Linked DNA regions of Rubrivirga marina. The protein of the gene in region 1 interacts with the protein of each later gene in a pairwise test. Links are inferred from orthologs where the notes say so. Each region holds a gene or a part of one and is shown on either strand. Other genes may lie near its edges.

Region 1 (3,892 bases):
GCGGGGCGAAGCGGGCGAAGGCCGGCGCCAAGAAGGCCAAGAAGGAGGCGGAGAAGAAGATCCGCCGGGCACGGCCGCTCGACGCCGTCCCCAGCCTCCGCTTCGGGCTGACGACGCTGGCGGTCTGCCTCGTGCTCACCCTTTTCCTCGGCCACGCCTACGCCACGCGCGCCACGCTCGACGCGCTCCAGGAGGCCCGCCGCGACAACGAGCGGCTCCGCCTGACGCACCAGCGCCTCCAAGGCGACGTCGACCGGATGATGGGCCCCCGCGCCGTCATGTCCGAGGCGGCCGCCCTCGGCCTCGAAGAAGGCATCGCCTACGGCCCCACGATCCGCCTCGACGACTAGCCGACTCGGCGCCCCGTAAGGCGCCTCCTCACGTAGCCCCTGCCTCCCATCGCCGCTCGCGACTCCATCCTCACCCGCCTCTACGGCGTCTTCGTGGTGCTCCTGGCGCTGCCGGTCCTCGTGGCCGCGCAGCTCGTCCGGATCCACCTCGCGGACGGCGACGAGCTGCGCGCGCAGGGCGAGCGGCAGTCGGAGAGCGTGATCGAGCTCGCGGCGCAGCGGGGCGCGATCCTCGACCGCCGCGGCCGGGCGCTCGTCGTCAACACGGCGCGGTTCGAAGTGGCGGCCGACCCGACGGTCGCCGGCTTCGAGGAGCGGGCCGACGAGCTCTACGCCCTCCTCGGCGAGCTCACGGGCCGGGGCACGAGCCACTTCCGCCAGCGCGTCGCCAACCGGTCCAGCCGCCAGTACGTCGTCCTCGTGCGTGACCTCGACGAGGCGTCGAAGGAGGCCCTCGACGCGGGCGGCTTCCGCGGGCTCATCGTCCAGGGCTCGTACCAGCGGCGCTACAACTACGGCGCGCGAGCGGCCCACGTGCTCGGCCACGTCACGCGCGACCTCCGCGGGGTGGCCGGCCTCGAGATGACGCTCGACGAGGCGCTCCAGGGCGCGCCCGGCCGGCAGGCCGTCCAGCGCGACCGCCGCGGCCACGTTCGCGCCGTCGTCGGCGGGACGCGCGTGGAGCCGCGCCAGGGCGACAACGTGGTCCTGACCATCGACCTCGTGCGGCAGGCGATCCTCGAGGAGGAGCTCGCCCGCGGCGTCGAGGCGGCCGGGGCCGCCTGGGGCACGGCCGTCGCCCTCGACCCCAAGACGGGCGCGATCCTCGCGATGGCGAACGTCCCGACGTACGACCCGAACCGCGCCGGGGCCTACTCCGACGCCGCCCGCCGCAACCACGCCGTCGTCGACCGGATCGAGCCGGGCTCGACGTTCAAGCTGGTCACGGCCATCGCCGCCGTCGAGAGCGGGGCCGTCGCGCCGGAGGACGTGTTCGACACCGGCGCCGGCTGGCACGTCTTCCACGGGCGGACGGTCCAGGACGCCCACGCCTACGGCCGGATCACGTTCGCCCAGGCCATCGCCAAGTCGTCGAACATCGCGATGGCGCTGGCGGCCCAGCGGATCGGGCCGGGCCCGCTGTACGAGGCCGCCCGCGACCTCGGCTTCGGCCAGCCCACGTTCGTCGACCTCCCCGGCGAGGTGGCCGGCTCCCTCCGCAAGCCGGAGGACTGGAGCGGGGCCACGCTGACGTCGATGAGCCGCGGCTACGGCGTCGAGGTGACGCCGCTCCAGCTGGCCGTCGCCTACAGCGCGTTCGCCAACGGCGGCCTCCTCGTTCGCCCCTTTATCGTGGCCGAGCGGCGCGACCCGGCGACCGGGCGCGTCGTGTGGCAGGCGCCGCAGGACTCGGTCCGCCGCGCGTTCCGCGCCGAGACGGCCGAGCGGCTGATGCCCCACTTCGAGGCCGTCGTCAGCGAGGACGGCACGGCGGAGCGGGCGGCCGTCGAGGGCCTCCGGATCGCCGGCAAGACGGGCACGGCACAGCGCGCCGTCGGCGGCGGCTACTCGCGGACGTACCGGGCCTCGTTCGTCGGGATGTTCCCGGTCGAGGACCCCGAGGTCGTGCTCGCCATCGTCCTCGACCGACCGACGAACGGCTACGGGGGTGGGACCGTCGCCGCGCCCATCTTCGGCGCTACGGCACGCCGCTGGATCGGCACGTTTCCGACGATCGCCGAGCGCGTGGCGCCGTCCGGGATGATCGCCGCGCGGACCGGCGCGCTCGTCCCCGACATCGACGGGCTCCCGGCCACGCTCGCCGCCCAGCGCGCCCGCGCCGAGGGCCTCCGCGTGCGCTACGACGAGGACCTCCCGTGGCGGACCGTCTCCGCGCGCGTCGAGACCGACTCGCTCGACCTCCGCGACCCACTCCGCCTCGACGCCTCCGACGAGGTGGCCGAGGGCCGGATGCCCGACCTCCGCGGTCGGAGCGTCCGCGAGGCCGTCGCGTGGCTCCGCTCGCTCGGCGTCGACGCCCGCGTCCGCGGGCACGGCGTCGTCCGCCGCCAGTCCGTCGCCCCGGCGCGCCCGCTGCCCGCGACGGTCGCGCTCACCGCCTCGAGACGATGAGCGCGCTCCACGACCAGGCCCCCGCGGTCCACAACGCGCCCGTCGCGCTCGCCGAGTTGGCGACGCGGCTGCGCGAGCGCGGCCTCCTCGCCGGCGACGTCGCCGGCCCGACGGACGCGCTCATCCAGGACGTCACGATTGACAGCCGCCGCGCGGCCCCCGGGGTTGTGTTCGCGGCCATCTCCGCCGATACCCACACGGGCCGTGACGGCCACGACTTCGTCGACGACGCGCTCGCGCGCGGCGCCTCGGCGGTCCTCGTCTCCGACGAGTGGCTGCAGGGACGCCCCGAGGCGGCGTCGGCCCCGGTACCCTTGGGGAAGGGTGAGCGTCTCCCCGGCGCGGCTCTCGTTCCGGCAACGGATTCGAGAGCCGCGCTGGCGGAGATCGCGGCGGACGTCTACGGGCGGCCCGGCGACGCGCTCGCCCTCCTCGGCGTGACCGGCACGAACGGCAAGACCACGACGGTCTTCCTGCTTCACCATCTGTTGACCTCGCTCGGTCAGACCGCCGGCCTCGTCGGGACCGTCGAGAACCGGATCGGCGCCGAGCGCTACGCAACGCAGTTCACGACGCCCGAGGCGCCGGCCCTCCAGCGCCTGTTGCGGGCGATGGTCGAGGCCGGCTGCTCCCATGCCGCGATGGAGGTTTCGAGCCACGGGCTCGCCCTCGACCGCGTCCGCACGCTGCCCTTCCGCGTCGCCGTCTTTACGAACCTTACGCAGGACCACCTCGACTACCACCGGACGTTCGCCGAGTACGAGGCGGCCAAGAAGCGCCTATTCGACGGCCTCGGCGCCGACGCCGTCGCCGTCGTCAACGGCGACGACCCGGCGCACACGCGGATGACGGCCGGCACCGCCGCACGCGTCGTGACCTACGGCACGTCGGCGGGCGTCGACGTCCGCGTCGAGGTGATCGAGAACGCCGTCGACGGCCTCACGCTCCGCCTCGGCGGCGTCGAGCGGCGGTTCCGGATGGCGGGCCGGTTCAACGCCCTGAACCTCGCCGCAGCGTACGCGACCGGCGTCGCGCTCGGTTTTGCCGAGTCCGCCTGCCTCGACGCGCTCGCCGAGGCGCCCGGCGTGCCCGGCCGGTTCGAGACGGTCCGCGCCGGCGGCGTCCTCGGCGTGGTCGACTACGCGCACACGCCGGACGCGCTCGACAACGTCCTCCAGACCGCTCGCGAGATCGTGCCCGAGGGCCGCCGGCTCTGGGCCGTGTTCGGCTGCGGCGGCGACCGCGACGCCGGGAAGCGCCCGCTCATGGCCCGGGTCGCCGAACGGATCGCCGACCGCGTCGTGATCACCTCCGACAACCCGCGGACGGAAGCCCCCGACGCCATCCTCGACGATGTCGAGGCCGGGCTGGAGCGTCCCGACGCCGCCCTCCGCATCACCGACCGCGCG
Region 2 (8,578 bases), 3.4 Mb from region 1 along the record:
AGGCGGCCACCCTCGACGCCGACGACCCCGTGATGATCGTCCGCGCCAAGCCGTCCGTTCCGCCGGCTACCGCCCCGACGATCCCCGAGGCCGCGCCCCCCGAGGACGCCGAGATCGTCGCCGAGCCCTCCGGCGACGGGCGCCCGACCATCCTCGTGGTCGAGGACAATGACGACACCCGGATGCTCCTCGAGCGGATCCTCCGCTCGACCTACGACGTGACGGCCGTCGGCGACGCGCGGTCGGCGCTGCTGGCGATGAACCAGCGGCGGTTCTCGGGCCTCGTCCTCGACATCAACCTCGGCGGCAAGGAGACCGGCGCCGACGTCCTCCGGATCGCGCGCTCGCTGCCCCGCTACGACGGCGTGTTCGCGATCGCGCTCACGGCCTACGCGCTTCCCGGCGACCGCGAGCGGCTGCTCGAGTCGGGGTTCAACGCCTACATCTCGAAGCCCTTCACGCGCCAGTCGCTGATGGAGACGCTGGCCGACGGCGTGATGGCGTAGGCCCGCGGTCGGGGTAGGTTTGGGCCGGCGTCCCCCCACACCGTGTTCGACCGCATCGCCCGCCTCTTCGACGGCCTCAAGCTCGACGAACCCGGCCCGCCGCCGGGCGGGGGGGGCGGGACCGCGCTCGCGCTGACCGGCGGCGGCGCGCGGGCGGCGTACCAGGCCGGCGTCCTCCGCGGCCTCGCCCGCCTCGCGCCCGACTTCCGGCCGGACATCCTCACGGGCGTCTCGGCCGGCGCGCTCAACGGGGCGTTCCTGGCCGCCTCGGCGCAGGACCCGTTCCCCGTCGCCGTCGACCGGCTGGTGGACGTCTGGCGCGACCTCCGGGCCGACCACGTCTACCGCCTCGACCGGCCGACCGTCCCCCAGGCACTCGCCCGGTTCGTCCGCCGCCCCGACGAGGTCTCGCCGCCGGCCGAGGGGGGCTTCCTCGACACGACGCCGTTGAAGGAGTTCGTGGAGGGCCACCTCGGGGCCGCCGGCGAGCCGATGGAGGGCGTCGACCGCGCCGTCCGCGAGGGCCACCTCGGCGCGTTCGCCATCACGACGACGTCGTACACCTCGGGCCAGTCGGTCACGTGGGTCCAGGGCGAGGGGATCGAGCCGTGGGACCGACCGATGCGCCGGGCCGTCCGCACGAAGCTCCAGCCCGAGCACGTGCTCGCGAGCGCGGCGCTCCCGTTTTTCTTCCCGGCCGTCGCCATCGAGAACGAGGCGCTGGGCCACGGTTGGTACGGCGACGGCGGCATCCGGCTGACGGCCCCGCTCTCGCCGGCCCTCCACCTCGGCGCCGACAAGATCCTCGTCGTCAACACGCGCTACGGCCCGAGCCGTGCCGAGGCGGACGCCCCCAAGGTCGACGCGTACCCACCGCCGACGCGCGTCCTAGGCATCCTCATGAACGCGGTCTTCCTCGACGTCCTCGACCGCGACGCCCAGACGCTCCGCCGGATCAACGCGCTCGTGGCCTCGACGCCGCGCGGCGAGTGGAACGGGTTCCGGCCGGTCGAACTCCTCGTGCTCCGGCCGTCGGTCGACCTGGCCACGCTGGCGGTCGGCTACGAGCCCCGGTTGCCGCCGTCGATGCGCCTCGTGATGGGCGGCCTGTCGTCGGGCGACGGCCGGAGCCCCGACTGGCTCTCGATGCTCGGGTTCGACCCGGCCTACGTCGAGGCCCTCCTCCAGATCGGCGAGGCCGACGCCGAGCGCCAGGCCGACGAGATCGCGGCGTTCCTGGAGGCGTGAGGCCCGTCGGTCCGCCTCGGCGACGGCGTCGAGGCGGGCGGCGCCGTGCGCCTCGTCCCTCCCGTGCGCTCAGAGGCGGGACGGCGCGCGCTTGATGGTCTCGCAGAGCGTCGGGAAGAGCGCGACGAGGTCGAGGTCGGAGACGGGCGTGCCGTCGATGCAGATCATGCGGCCGTGCGCCTCGGCGTACTCGACGGCGCGGTGGGCGAGCGCCGTGTAGTTCGGCATCCGTGCCGAGACCGTGAGCTGAGTGCCGTGACCGGCCTCGTCCCGACCGGTCACGACGAGGCCATCGTCGAGGACGTCGAGGCGGACGACCTTGGCCCACGCGACCACGCGTCGGCGCCCGGCCGCGTCGTGTCCGACGAACCGGCGGACGGACAGCTCGATGCGCCAGAGGCGGCGGTACTCCCGGGCCAGCGTCACCATCGCGACGGCCGCGCACAGCGCGAGGAGCGTGCCGCAGAAGATGGCGACCGACGCGGCGTCGGTGATCTCCCACAGCGCCGCGAGGGGAGCGGCCGAGACGAGGGCGCCGGCGACGAGCGCGAACACGACGACGCACCGACGCGCCTTGCCCCGGGCCTCTTCGAGGACCCGGTCATCGTCGAACACCTGAGACCACGTAGACATCGCGTGCGGGGGAGGGCACTGTGTAGCCTCGATGAAGTAAGCGGTTCCAGACGCGGGCCAAGTCGGGATTCTCCCTGGGGTTAGGTGAGTCGGGCCCCCAGGCAACGGTCTGTTTTACCGGGGGTAGCGCTGGCGGATCGCGCCAGCGGCCTGCTCGACGGCGGCGGCGTCGACATCGCGGTGGAGGATCGCGCGGACGGCGTGGGGGCCGAACGCGACCGTCCGGACGCCGGCCGCCTCCAGCCCCGCGACGGCCTCGGACGCGGGCTCGGGCGTCTCGAACAGGACGATGTTCGTGTCGGGCGGTTGGACGAGCGCGAGCCCTACGTCTTCGATCACGTCGGCGAGGCGCCGGGCCCGGGCGTGGTCGGCGCGGACGAGCGCGTGGTCGTCGCGCTCGAAGTCGTCGAGGGCGACGAGGGCGGCGGCGGCGAGCACGCCGACCTGACGCATCCCGCCGCCGAGGAGCTTCCGCACGCGCCTCGCCTCGCGGACGAGGTCGGCCGGCCCGGCCAGCACCGATCCGACGGGCGCGCCGAGCCCCTTCGACAGGCACACGTTGACGGTGTCGAACGGCGCCGACAGCGCTGCGGGCGTCTCGCAGAGCGCGACGGCCGCGTTCCACAGGCGGGCGCCGTCGAGGTGGAGGGCCAGCCCATGGGCTCGCGCCGCCTCCGCGACGGGCGTGATCGCGTCGAGTGGCACGGCCACTCCGCCGGCTTTGTTGATCGTGTTCTCAAGGCACACGAGCCGCGTCCGCGCCTCCCAGTCGTGCGCGCCCTGCACGACGGCCTCGACGTCGGGCACGGTCAGCACGCCCGAGAGGTCCCCGACGGGACGGAGCTGGACGCCCCACAGCGCCGCCGGCGCCGCGCCTTCGTAGTGATAGATGTGGCTCCGCTCGGCGACCACGACCTCGTCCGCCGGCCGCGTGTGGACGCGGATCGCGATCTGGTTGCCCATCACGCCCGACGGCACGAAGAGGGCGGCCTCTTTCCCGAGCATCTCCGCGACGCGTGCTTCGAGCCGCTTTACCGTCGGGTCCTCCCCGAACACGTCGTCGCCCACCTCGGCCTCGGCCATCGCCCTGCGCATCGCCGAGGTGGGGCGGGTCACGGTGTCGGAACGGAGGTCGACCATCGGAGGATTGAGGATCGGAGGTGGGGTCGCGTGGGTCGTGCGCAGGCGGGGGGGAGGGCGATGCGTCGCGGTCGAGACCGATCTGCAATCACCCGATCGCACATCTCCCAGTTCACCTACCATCCCATCTGGCGCATGCGGGTGAGGATGCGCGCCGACGTCCGGCCCATGTCCTGCGGACGGCGTTCGAGCGGGGCGGGGAGGCACGCCGCCAGCCGGGCCGACTGCTCGCGCGTCAGCGACGCTGCCGACGTGCCGTAGTGGTACGCCGCGGCGGCCTCGATGCCGAACACGCCGGGGCCCCACTCGGCCACGTCGAGGTAGAGCGTGAGGATCCGGTCCTTCGGGAGGATCCACTCGGCCAGGAACGTCAACGGGATCTCCATCCCCTTGCGGACCACCGAGCGGTGCGTCGTGAGGAAGAGGTTCTTGACGAGCTGCTGCGTAATCGTCGACGCCCCGCGCATGGGGCGGCCGGTGCGGATGGCGTCCTCGCGGGCGCGGCGGAGCTCCTCGGTGTCGAACCCGCCGTGCGTGTAGAACCGGGCGTCCTCACTCGCGACGACGGCGTGGCGGACGTCCACGTCCTGGCCCGCCTCGGGCACCGGCCGGTACTGGAGGTCGAACGGCTCGCCGGCGATCGCGGCCTCGACGATCCGCTGGAGCTGGACGGTTGTGGCCGGCGGCTCGATCCAGCGGTACGCGAGCAGGAGGAGCGCGCACGCCAGGACGTACCCGACGACGACGGCCGCCGTCCATCGGACGACCGCCCAGAGCCACCCGAGCGGTCCGCGCCGGCCGCTCTTGGTGCGCGCCACCTTACCGCGTGATGTCGAGGATCTCGAACTGGACCGTCCCGGCCGGCACCTTCACCGACACGACGTCGCCGACCTCCTGCCCGAGGAGGGCCTTCCCGATCGGGCTCTCGACCGAGATCCGGTTCTGCTTGAGGTCGGCCTCCTGGGCCGCGACGAGCGTGTACGTCGCCTCCTTGTTGGCCTTCTTGTTCATCACGCGGACGTTCGAGAGGATCCGCGCCTTCGACGCGTCGACCTCGTCCTCGTTGACGACGCGGGCGTTCGCGACCGTGGTCTCCAGCTTGGCGATGCGCGCCTCGAGGAGGCCCTGCGCTTCCTTGGCCGCGTCGTACTCCGCGTTCTCCGAGAGGTCGCCCTGGGCGCGGGCCTCGGCGATGTCCTGAGAGATCTTCGGACGCTCGACGGTCTTGGCGTGATGGAGGTCGTCCTTGAGCTTCTGGAGCCCTTCGGCGGTGAGGTAGACGGTGGAGCTCATGGCAGGAATGAGGTCCGGACAGGGCCGGCAGAGACCGGGAAAAAAACCGCATCCCGACGCGGGCGCCGGGATGCGGGGAACACGCACAAGATAACGCCGCCGCCGCCCGAACGCGCAAGGCGGCGGTGGCGGGGAGGCCTAGCCGCGGGCGCCGGAGCGGGGCGTCGGCATCCGGCCGGACGGCTCAGTCACGATCCGGCGCGACATCCAGTAGTACCGCGTCCAGTAATCGGAGGCCAGATTCGAGATCGTCACGCCACGGCTCGAGGAGGCGTGGATAAAGTCGCCCTCGGAGAGGTACACGCCGACGTGACGGACGCCGCGGCGGCGGAAGAACACGAGGTCGCCGGCCTGGAGCTGGTCCTCCTCGATCGGCACGCCCTCGTAGCGCTGGCTGGCCGTCGTCCGCGGGAGCTCGATGCCGAGCGTCTCCCGGACGTACTGCTGGACGAACGCCGAGCAGTCGATGCCGCGGCGGGTCGAGCCGCCCCAGCGGTAGGGGATGCCGAGCCAGTTCGGGGCGGCGTCTCGGAGGAACGCGTCGCGGCGGGCGACGCGGAGGACGGCCGACTCGGCGCCCATCTCACGCATCTCGGGGCGCGAGGAGACCGGGGCGACCGGAACCTGGATGGTGTCCCGGCGGGCGGTACGGGGTGTGGGGCGCGTTCGGGCGCTCGTCGTGCGAGCGGTGCGCGGGAGGGGCCGGCGTCGGGGCGCGGCCGTTTCCGAGGCGTCCTGCGAGGGCGCTGCGGAGACGGTCGGAGCGCCGGGGCCGGTCTGAGCGGTGACGGGAGTTGCGAGACCCGTCAGCGCGACGGCGGCGGCGAGGGACGCCGCGCGGCGTAGAGACCAGGGCATAAGCGGAAGGAACGGGGGTGGTGGGGTCGTAGGAAACTACGCTGAATCCGTGAAGGGAGGGAAACCCCCACGCGGACCTCCTGTCAATGCCGGGTTAGGCCCAAGTGAACGGAGACCTTACCGGTATCGCCCTCCACGCCCCGAACCTAAAGGCCCGCACCGTCATGCGCCCGATCGACCTCGCCGACCGTCTCCTGCTCGCCGGCTTCGCCTTCGCGGCGGGCTTGGGCATCGGCCTCCTCCTGGCGCCCGACGCGGGCGGCGCGACCCGCCAGCGCCTCGCCGGGACCGCCCGAGGGGCCGCCGATGCCACGCGTGCCCGCGCCGCGGGCCTCACCGAGCCGCTCGCCGACGCGGCCCGCGACCGCGTCCGCCAACTCTCCGAGCGCCACGTCCCGCTCGCCGGCGACTTGGACGTCGTCGACGCGCGCGACGTGCTGGACGACCTCCACACGGGCCGGTCGTAAGCTCAAGGCCGCCGCCCGCGTCCCTCCCGAACCCCCGACTTCTTCCCCCCACCCATGCCGTACCCCGAACCGCTCGTCGCCCCCATGCGCGACGAACTCACCCGCCTCGGCGTCCGCGAGCTCCGCACCGCCGACGACGTCGATGCCCTCATCGACGAGGCCCAGAGCGGGACGACGCTCGCCATCGTCAACTCCGTGTGCGGCTGCGCCGCGGCGAACGCCCGCCCGGCCATCGCTCTCGCGCAGGGCGTCGAGACCCAGCCCGACCGGACCGTGACCGTCTTCGCCGGCCAGGACACCGAGGCCACGAGCCGCCTCCGCGAGTACCTCGCGGGGATCCAGCCGTCGAGCCCGTCGATGTTCTTGTTGAAGGACGGCGACCCCGTCTTCGCCATCGAGCGCCGCCACATCGAGGGCCGCTCGGCGAGCGCCATCGCCGCCGATCTCAAGACGGCGTTCGAGACGTTCTGTGGCGCCGACGCCCAGGATGCGCCCGACGAGCCGCTCCGCCCCGAGGCCGCCACGCCTCAATCGCCGGGCCTGCCGGCCACGTTCCGCTCGATCATGTAGCGGATCCGGCAACCCGCTTCGATGCCCCTCGGCCCGCCCGGCCGAGGGGCTTTTTTTTCGAGGACGTCCGCCTCGGTCGCGTGCGGGGTGGGGAGGTCGCGTTTCTCAATCCTCGACCTCGGCCCCTCACCATGCCATCCTGGGCGACGCGGGGGATCGCTGATCGTCCGCCGCCTAGGTCCTTGACGCGCCGGGGAGGCGGACGCCAGGTCTCTCGTCGCTCGCTCCTCGGGATGACAGGGAGGGACGTGCGTGCCCGCGGCACCGCCCCGAGGCGGAGGGATCCGGCGGGCCGCGTCGTCGTTCGGGGCGCGCCCGCGGGGGCGTGGTCTCCCGGCGCCCCGCTCGCATGCACGACCTCCCCCTTACCGAGCCGGTCGCCGTCTTTACGGTCGTGCTGCTCATCCTGCTGGCGGCGCCGCTCGTCGCCCGGCGCGGCGTGCCGTCGGCCGTCGTGCTGCTGGCGGCCGGCGTCGCGCTGGGGCCGCACGCGCTCGGCGTGCTCGACCGTGACCCGACGATGGTCCTCCTCGGGACCATCGGGCTCCTGTACATCATGTTCTTGGCGGGCCTGGAGATCGACCTCCACGAGCTGGAGGAGGGGAAGGCGCGGAGCCTCGGGTTCGGCGCGGCGACGTTCGTGCTGCCCCAGATCGTGGGAGCGCTCGTCGGCCGGCTCGTGCTGGGCATGGGGTGGCCGGCCGCCGTCCTTCTCGGGAGCGTCTTCGCCAGCCACACGCTGTTGGCCTACCCCGCGGCGGCCCGCCTCGGGCTCCAGAAGGAGCGGGCCACGACGACGGCCGTCGGCGCGACCATCCTGACCGACACGCTCGCGCTCCTCGTGCTCGCCGTCGTGGCGACGGGGGCGCGGGAGGGCGGGGGCTTCGATGCGCTCGTGTTCGTGCGCGTGGCCGGGGCGCTGCTCGTGGTGGGCGGCATCGTGCTGTGGGGGCTCCCGCGGCTCGGCGCGTGGTTCTTCCGGACCGCGGCGCAGGACGCGACGATCGAGTTCGTGTTCGTCCTCGCCGCCGTGTTCGTGTGCGCGCTCGGCGTCGAGGCGCTCGGCGTCGAGCCGATCATCGGGGCGTTCCTGGCGGGGCTCGGGCTGAACCGGCTCGTGCCCGAGGGCGGGCCCCTCATGAACCGGATCGGCTTTTTCGGGACGGCGCTCTTCGTCCCGTTCTTCCTCCTCTCGACGGGGATGCTCGTCGACCTCGGCGCGTTCGCCGAGGCGGGCGCGGCCCGGGCGTGGACCGTCGCCCTCGCGATGACCGGGACGCTGCTCGTGACGAAGGGCACGGCGGCGCTCCTCCTGCGCCCCGTGTTCGGGTTCTCGGCCGACGAGGTCCGCCTCGCGTTCGGTCTGACGGTCCCGCAGGCGGCGGCGACGCTCGCGGCCGTGCTTGTCGGGGTCGAGGTCGGGCTGTTCGACGGTGCCGTGCTGAACGGGACGATCGCGATGGTGTTCGTGACGTGCGTGGTCGGGCCGGTCGTCGTCGAGCGGGCGGGGCGGCGGCTGGCGCAGGCGGCATCCGAGCGGGTCCCGGACGCCCGCGACGCCCGCGACCGCGTGCTCGTGTCGCTGGCGAACCCGGCGACGGCCGAGGCGCTCGTCGACCTCGCGATGCTGGCCCGCGGGCCGGACGCGGCGGCGCCGCTGGCGGCCGTGACCGTCGTGCAGGGCGGGCCGGACCAGTCGGCGGCCGTGGCGATGGGGGAGCGGACGCTGTCGGCCGCCGTCGTCCACGCCGCCGGGGCCGAGGTGCCGGTGCTCCCGCTCGTCCGCGTCGAGTCGAACGTGGCGCGCGCCCTCGCCCGGGCCGCGGCCGAGACGCGGGCGTCGCTCCTGGTCATGGGCTGGGA

The links.
Region 2: the proteins of BSZ37_RS03015 (region 1) and mtgA interact in binary tests that used the Escherichia coli proteins (3 or more experiments, as listed by UniProt). The link is inferred for Rubrivirga marina from one-to-one orthologs.

The regions. Positions count from the first base shown.
Region 1 is NZ_MQWD01000001.1:764,555-768,446, forward strand. What follows is about bases 61-2,964. They hold BSZ37_RS03015 (penicillin-binding transpeptidase domain-containing protein), read left to right. Parts: upstream 61-446; coding sequence 447-2,483; downstream 2,484-2,964. Other genes in these bases: BSZ37_RS03010 (hypothetical protein), read left to right, coding at 61-350; BSZ37_RS03020 (UDP-N-acetylmuramoyl-L-alanyl-D-glutamate--2,6-diaminopimelate ligase), read left to right, coding at 2,480-2,964. Outside these bases: more of BSZ37_RS03010, read left to right, coding at 1-60; more of BSZ37_RS03020, read left to right, coding at 2,965-3,892. UniProt on the Escherichia coli protein: Essential cell division protein that catalyzes cross-linking of the peptidoglycan cell wall at the division septum. Required for localization of FtsN.
Region 2 is NZ_MQWD01000001.1:4,180,330-4,188,907, reverse strand. Bases 2,495-5,450 are described here. They hold mtgA (monofunctional biosynthetic peptidoglycan transglycosylase), read right to left. Parts: upstream 4,346-5,450; coding sequence 3,644-4,345; downstream 2,495-3,643. Other genes in these bases: BSZ37_RS22575 (NlpC/P60 family protein), read right to left, coding at 4,959-5,411; greA (transcription elongation factor GreA), read right to left, coding at 4,347-4,820; BSZ37_RS17875 (threonine aldolase family protein), read right to left, coding at 2,502-3,527. Also shown: BSZ37_RS17885 (patatin-like phospholipase family protein), read left to right, coding at 549-1,754; BSZ37_RS17880 (hypothetical protein), read right to left, coding at 1,824-2,387; BSZ37_RS22210 (YtxH domain-containing protein), read left to right, coding at 5,843-6,145; BSZ37_RS17850 (BrxA/BrxB family bacilliredoxin), read left to right, coding at 6,200-6,715; BSZ37_RS17845 (cation:proton antiporter domain-containing protein), read left to right, coding at 7,065-8,578. UniProt on the Escherichia coli protein: Peptidoglycan polymerase that catalyzes glycan chain elongation from lipid-linked precursors. May play a role in peptidoglycan assembly during cell division in collaboration with other cell division proteins.